Regions from separate parts of the Streptomyces sp. KR80 genome, predicted to be linked through region 1. Evidence: predicted binding sites of a transcription regulator. Region 1 holds the regulator's gene; each other region holds the start of a gene.
What was found. Region 1 encodes HrcA, which represses chaperone genes, less so after heat shock. Its sites were predicted from a motif close to TTNGCACTCNGNNNNNCNGAGTGCNAA; they were not measured.
Positions count from the first base shown of each region.

Region 1 (2,265 bases):
ATCCATGCCGACCGCGGCGTACACCTCCACCCCCGCGAAGGCGGCGGCCCCGAGCACATGGTCGAAATGCGGATGCGTGAGTGCGAGATGTGTCACCCCGCGGCCGAGCACGCCCTCGGCCTGTCTGCGCAGCTCCGCGCCCTCGTGCAGCGTCGCCCCCGCGTCCACCATGAGCACGGCCGACGGGCCGTGCACCAGGCCGGCCGTCGCGTCCCAGCCGGGCAGCCGACGCCGTGCGACGCCGGGTGCGAGCTGTTCCCAGCCCGCCTCTTCCCAAGTGCGCTCCATACGACGACGCTAGTCGCAGCCGACCACGCCCGCCCGCCGCTCCGGCGCCGGGCGGAAGCGGCCCTTGCCTGGTCACCACCACCCCGCCGTACACTGGCTCGGGGATGCTGGCACTCCGCAGCAGCGAGTGCCAAGCAGGGGTCCGGGAACACCAGCTGGAGGTGTGCGCATGCTCAGCGAACGAAGACTCGAGGTGCTGCGCGCCATCGTCCAGGACTACGTGGGCACGGAGGAGCCGGTCGGTTCCAAGGCGCTCACGGAGCGGCACGGCCTCGGCGTCTCCCCGGCCACGGTCCGTAACGACATGGCCGCCCTGGAGGAAGAGGGATTCATCGCCCAGCCGCACACCAGCGCGGGCCGCATCCCCACCGACAAGGGCTACCGGCTTTTCGTGGACAAGCTGGCCGGCGTCAAGCCCCTGTCGCCGCCCGAGCGCCGGGCCATCCAGAACTTCCTGGAGGGAGCCGTCGACCTGGACGACGTGGTCGGCCGTACGGTACGGCTGCTGGCGCAGCTGACCCGCCAGGTCGCGGTCGTCCAGTACCCGTCGCTGACGCGGTCGACCATCCGGCACGTCGAGCTGCTGTCGCTGGCCCCCGCCCGGATCATGCTGGTGCTGATCACGGACACCGGCCGGGTCGAGCAGCGCATGGTGGACTGCCCGGCGCCGTTCGGCGAGACCTCGCTCGCCGACCTCCGGGCGCGGCTCAACAGCCGTGTCGTGGGGCGGCGGTTCGCCGATGTGCCGCAGCTGGTGCAGGACCTCCCCGAGTCCTTCGAGACGGAGGACCGGGGCTCGGTCTCCACGGTCCTGGCGACGCTCCTGGAGACCCTGGTCGAGGAGACCGAGGAGCGGCTGATGATCGGCGGCACCGCCAATCTCACCCGCTTCGCCCACGACTTCCCCCTGACCATCCGGCCGGTGCTGGAGGCCTTGGAGGAGCAGGTGGTGCTCCTCAAACTGCTCGGGGAAGCCAAGGACTCGGGCATGACTGTACGAATCGGGCATGAGAATGCTCACGAGGGACTGACGTCCACATCGGTCGTCGCGGTCGGCTACGGTTCGGGCGACGAGGCAGTCGCCAAACTCGGTGTGGTCGGACCGACCCGCATGGACTACCCCGGAACGATGGGAGCGGTACGCGCAGTGGCACGTTACGTCGGACAAATCCTGGCGGAGTCGTAAGTGGCCACGGATTACTACGCCGTCCTCGGCGTGCGCCGCGACGCCGGGCAGGACGAGATCAAGAAGGCCTTCCGTCGCCTCGCCCGCGAACTGCACCCGGACGTCAACCCCGACCCGAAGACCCAAGAGCGGTTCAAGGAGATCAACGCCGCCTACGAGGTGCTGTCGGACCCGCAGAAGAAGCAGGTCTACGACCTCGGTGGCGACCCGCTCGCCGGTGCGGCGGCCGGCGGTGGCGGCGCGGGCGGCTTCGGCGCCGGCTTCGGCAACTTCTCCGACATCATGGACGCGTTCTTCGGCACCGCCTCGCAGCGCGGACCGAGGTCCCGTACGCGGCGCGGCCAGGACGCGATGATCCGGCTCGACATCGAGCTGGACGAGGCGGCCTTCGGTACGACGAAGGACATCCAGGTCGACACGGCGATCGTCTGCACGACGTGCAGCGGCGAGGGCGCCGCGCCGGGCACCTCGGCGCAGACCTGCGACATGTGCCGGGGCCGCGGTGAGGTCTCACAGGTGACGCGGTCGTTCCTGGGCCAGGTCATGACCTCCCGGCCGTGCCCGCAGTGCCAGGGCTTCGGCACGGTCGTGCCGACTCCGTGCCCCGAGTGCGCGGGCGACGGGCGGGTACGCTCGCGGCGCACGCTGACCGTCAAGATCCCGGCGGGCGTCGACAACGGCACGCGCATCCAGCTCGCGGGCGAGGGCGAGGTCGGCCCGGGCGGCGGCCCCGCGGGTGACCTCTACGTCGAGATCCACGAGCTGCCGCACCCGGTGTTCCAGCGGCGCGG
Region 1 is NZ_JBQQCD010000001.1:540,671-542,935, reverse strand. Features, by position in the region: gene ACTWQI_RS02465 (MBL fold metallo-hydrolase) at 1-288, opposite strand, end outside; gene hrcA (heat-inducible transcriptional repressor HrcA) at 458-1,474, shown strand; gene dnaJ (molecular chaperone DnaJ) at 1,475-2,265, shown strand, end outside.

Region 2 (2,265 bases), on a different contig from region 1:
CCCACGGCCTCGTCGACGAGCTCCACCTGATGATCGGCGCCGGCGTGCTGGGCGCGGGCACCCCCGCCTTCGAGAGCCGGCCGCCGGCCTCCCTGCGGCTGCTCGGCACCCGCACCTGGGAGGGTTCCGGGCTCGTGCTCGTCCAGTACGCCGTCGAACCGGATAGAGCGCGGTGACTTGCGGCGGGAGCAGCGCGGCAACTCCGCTGCAAGATCCAGACCTGACCTCCGGAGTGTTCGTGCAGGTCAGGCCTTTGGTATGAGTTGGTCCACCGCGGCATCTTGGAGGTGCCGGGAGAAGATCTTCTCCCAGATTCCTCCCAGCGCCTCCCGTAGGACTGTGGCAGGTTGAGGCATGACCGCCCCAGGTCGCGCTACTGCACCACGAGGCCCTCGACCGTATGCGTCTCTGGCCGTGATGGGCCTGGCTGGCTCCTGATCACCGGGGTGCGTGGGTGTGACCGGCTGTACGTGGTTGGGTGCTCTACGCGCTGTATGCGGCAGGACAGAGAGCGTCCGAGACTGGCTGTATGGGGCCCGTTGGGAGGCTCACGTGACAGAGGTGAACATAAAGATCAGCGGAACCGCTCACATACGACTCAAGGACGCGAACGAGGACCAGGTCTTGAGGCTGATCAGGATTGGCATGGCACATGGCTGGGACACGGATGTGTCAGTGGACGACGAGGGCTACGAGATCACGGTCAGGTACGCGAGTCCACGCGCAGTCGCGGGAGTGAACGAGTTGCTGACGGAAGCCAGGCGTTTCCGCGGCGGCTAGTGCGTGGTGCATCTGGTGGTAGTCCCAGAGCGTCTGGGCGTCGGCCCATGCCTGCTCGGAGATCACCGGTCGCCCTCCCGCTCCTTCGTCAAGTCCGGGACCTTGAAGTCGTACTCCCACGCGAGGGCGTGACGCGGCAGGCACGCTGACGGTGCAGGGCCTCGCGCCGGCCCGGCTGGAGGACCATCCGTGACCCAGGGTCGAACGACATACGAACAACCCCGCGGGCCGCGCGGCGCGCGGGCAGCCCGTTGGCACTCTAGTTGACTGAGTGCTAACGCCGTCATAGTCTCGGCGTTGGCACTCTCCACCAGGGAGTGCCAACCACTCAGCGACGGGCAGATCCGGCACCCGCGACGACGGATCTACCAGGTCGCCACCTCAGACAGTCAACCCCGTGAGATCTCCGAAGGGGGAGGTCGGATCGTGACGACCGCCAGCACCAAGGTTGCCATCAAGCCGCTCGAGGACCGCATTGTGGTCCAGCCGCTGGACGCCGAGCAGACCACGGCCTCGGGCCTGGTCATCCCGGACACCGCCAAGGAGAAGCCCCAGGAGGGCGTCGTCCTGGCCGTGGGCCCCGGCCGCTTCGAGGAGGGCAACCGCATTCCGCTCGACGTCAAGGTCGGCGATGTCGTGCTCTACAGCAAGTACGGCGGCACCGAGGTGAAGTACAGCGGCGAGGAGTACCTCGTCCTCTCGGCTCGCGACGTCCTCGCGATCGTCGAGAAGTAATTCGGGGGTCTGGGGACTTGCTCCCCGGATCAACGCTTCACCCACGTTTTTGATCTGCGCCCCGGCTCCCGTGTCCCAACAACCGGGCGTCCGGGGCGCAGTTCGTTGAGAGGACAGACGCAAGCCATGGCGAAGATCCTGAAGTTCGACGAGGACGCCCGTCGCGCCCTCGAGCGCGGCGTCAACAAGCTCGCCGACACCGTCAAGGTGACGATCGGCCCCAAGGGCCGCAACGTCGTCATCGACAAGAAGTTCGGTGCCCCGACCATCACCAACGACGGCGTGACCATCGCCCGTGAGATCGATGTCGAGGACCCGTACGAGAACCTGGGCGCCCAGCTCGTCAAGGAGGTGGCGACCAAGACCAACGACATCGCGGGTGACGGCACCACCACCGCGACCGTGCTGGCCCAGGCCCTGGTCCGCGAGGGGCTGCGCAACGTCGCCGCCGGCGCCTCCCCGGCCGCCCTGAAGAAGGGCATCGACGCCGCGGTCGCGGCCGTGTCCGAGGAACTGCTCGCGGTCGCCCGGCCGATCAACGAGAAGTCCGACATCGCCGCCGTGGCCGCGCTGTCCGCCCAGGACAAGCAGGTCGGCGAGCTGATCGCCGAGGCGATGGACAAGGTCGGCAAGGACGGCATCATCACCGTCGAGGAGTCCAACACCTTCGGTCTGGAGCTGGACTTCACCGAGGGCATGGCCTTCGACAAGGGCTACCTGTCGCCGTACATGGTGACCGACCAGGAGCGT
Region 2 is NZ_JBQQCD010000007.1:71,120-73,384, forward strand. Features, by position in the region: gene ACTWQI_RS12955 (dihydrofolate reductase family protein) at 1-176, shown strand, start outside; gene ACTWQI_RS12960 (hypothetical protein) at 553-780, shown strand; gene groES (co-chaperone GroES) at 1,207-1,515, shown strand; gene groL (chaperonin GroEL) at 1,642-2,265, shown strand, end outside.
Region 2: a site for HrcA is predicted at 1,032-1,058, ahead of groES (co-chaperone GroES). Genes of this name have one in related genera too.

Region 3 (2,265 bases), on a different contig from region 1:
CCGCGCGCGTTCTGGACGACACGGGCAAGCTCCGCCGCTTCGTGAACGTCTACGTCAATGACGACGACGTGCGCTTCGAGGACGGCCTGCAGACGGCGACACCGGACGGCGCGGGGGTATCGATCATTCCGGCTGTCGCTGGCGGGTAATTCAACAACCTTACGTAATGGGAATGGCCCCCTCCGTGAGAGAAGCGGAGGGGGCCATTCTGTGGGGGTGCCCGCGGTAGAGTTGGTCGATCCTTCACGGATGTCCATGCCGAACGCATATGAGTTCGCGACAACAACGCGACAACCTGTGTTCAAATTGTGTGCGTGATTTGTCGTGTTGGTGAGCTATGCCCGGCCCGACTTGCCCTGAATTCTGGGTTATTCAGCGGAAAATTCCGATCGACCGTGGCCAGAATTCTCGTCCGATTGACCTGTTGCAGACGGCATCGGTGCAGATACATTCAGCCGCGGTCGACGCGTTCCGGCGCACACCCCTGGCGTAATTCCGCCTGCCGCTGGGCAGAGGGGACCTGTCGGGGTGAGTTCTGACCCGGGTCCGCGGAGTGCGGTCCTGTGCAAGGGCCAGTAATAGGGGAGTTAGGGATGGCTCAAGGCACCGTCAAGTGGTTCAACGCGGAGAAGGGGTACGGCTTCATCGCGGTCGACGGTGGTGCGGACGTCTTCGTGCACTACAGCGCGATTCAGATGGACGGCTACCGCACCCTCGAGGAAGGTCAGCGGGTCGAGTTCGAGATCTCGCAGGGCCAGAAGGGGCCGCAGGCGGACATGGTCCGCGTCGCCGGCTGAAGACACGCGCCGACTGACCACAGGCGTTGAGAGGGCCCGCCCCCGAGGGGCGGGCCCTCGGTCATGCCCCAGCCCTTCCCCACCGACCACCACCCTTCATGGATGCCGTTCGGGCGGCTTGCGCCCTCCCGTCACCCGACCACCACCCCTCATCGAGGCCCTTCGGGCCGCCTTGCGCCCTCCCGTCACCCGACCACCACCCCTCATCGAGGCCCTTCGGGCCGCCTTGCGCCCTCACGTCACCTGACCACCACCCCTCACTGACGCCCTTCGGGCGGCTTGCACTCGATGGGGTCGAGTGCTAATCATTGGCGTTAGCACTCTGACGTTGAGAGTGACAGAAGGACCGGGTCGGTGAGGCCCGTAGGCCGGGTGGGGCAAGGAACCACCGGGCGTGCAGGCCGTCCGTCGCGGGCGCCACGCGGTCCGGAGCAATCCACCGCCCCCTGCTTCGGCGGGGGGATCCCCAGTCCGTGGAGGACACTTCACATGGCCAAGATCATCGCGTTCGACGAGGAGGCACGGCGCGGCCTCGAGCGCGGGATGAACCAGCTCGCCGACGCCGTCCGGGTCACCCTGGGTCCCAAGGGCCGCAATGTCGTGCTCGAGAAGAAGTGGGGAGCCCCCACGATCACCAACGATGGTGTGTCCATCGCCAAGGAGATCGAGCTCGAGGACCCGTACGAGAAGATCGGTGCCGAGCTGGTCAAGGAGGTCGCGAAGAAGACGGACGACGTCGCCGGTGACGGCACGACGACCGCGACCGTCCTCGCCCAGGCACTCGTCAAGGAAGGCCTGCGCAACGTAGCCGCGGGCGCCAACCCGATGGCCCTCAAGCGCGGTATCGAGCGGGCCGTCGAGGCCGTCTCCGCCCAGCTGCTCGAGCAGGCCAAGGATGTGGAGACCAAGGAGCAGATCGCTTCCACTGCCTCCATCTCCGCCGCCGACACCCAGATCGGCGAGCTCATCGCCGAGGCGATGGACAAGGTCGGCAAGGAAGGCGTCATCACCGTCGAGGAGTCGCAGACCTTCGGGCTCGAGCTGGAGCTCACCGAGGGCATGCGTTTCGACAAGGGTTACATCTCCGCCTACTTCGCCACCGACATGGAGCGGATGGAGGCGGCGCTCGACGACCCGTACATCCTGATCGTCAACTCGAAGGTCTCCAGCGTGAAGGACCTCCTTCCGCTGCTGGAGAAGGTCATGCAGTCGGGCAAGCCGCTGCTGATCATTGCCGAGGACGTCGAGGGCGAGGCGCTGTCCACCCTGGTCGTCAACAAGATCCGTGGCACCTTCAAGTCCGTCGCCGTCAAGGCCCCGGGCTTCGGTGACCGCCGTAAGGCCATGCTCGGCGACATCGCCATCCTCACCGGTGGCACCGTCATCTCCGAGGAGGTCGGCCTCAAGCTGGAGAACGCCGGCCTCGATCTGCTCGGCCGCGCCCGCAAGATCGTCATCACCAAGGACG
Region 3 is NZ_JBQQCD010000015.1:117,232-119,496, forward strand. Features, by position in the region: gene ACTWQI_RS21140 (ubiquitin-like small modifier protein 1) at 1-149, shown strand, start outside; gene ACTWQI_RS21145 (cold-shock protein) at 594-797, shown strand; gene groL (chaperonin GroEL) at 1,287-2,265, shown strand, end outside.
Region 3: a site for HrcA is predicted at 1,076-1,102, ahead of groL (chaperonin GroEL). Genes of this name have one in related genera too.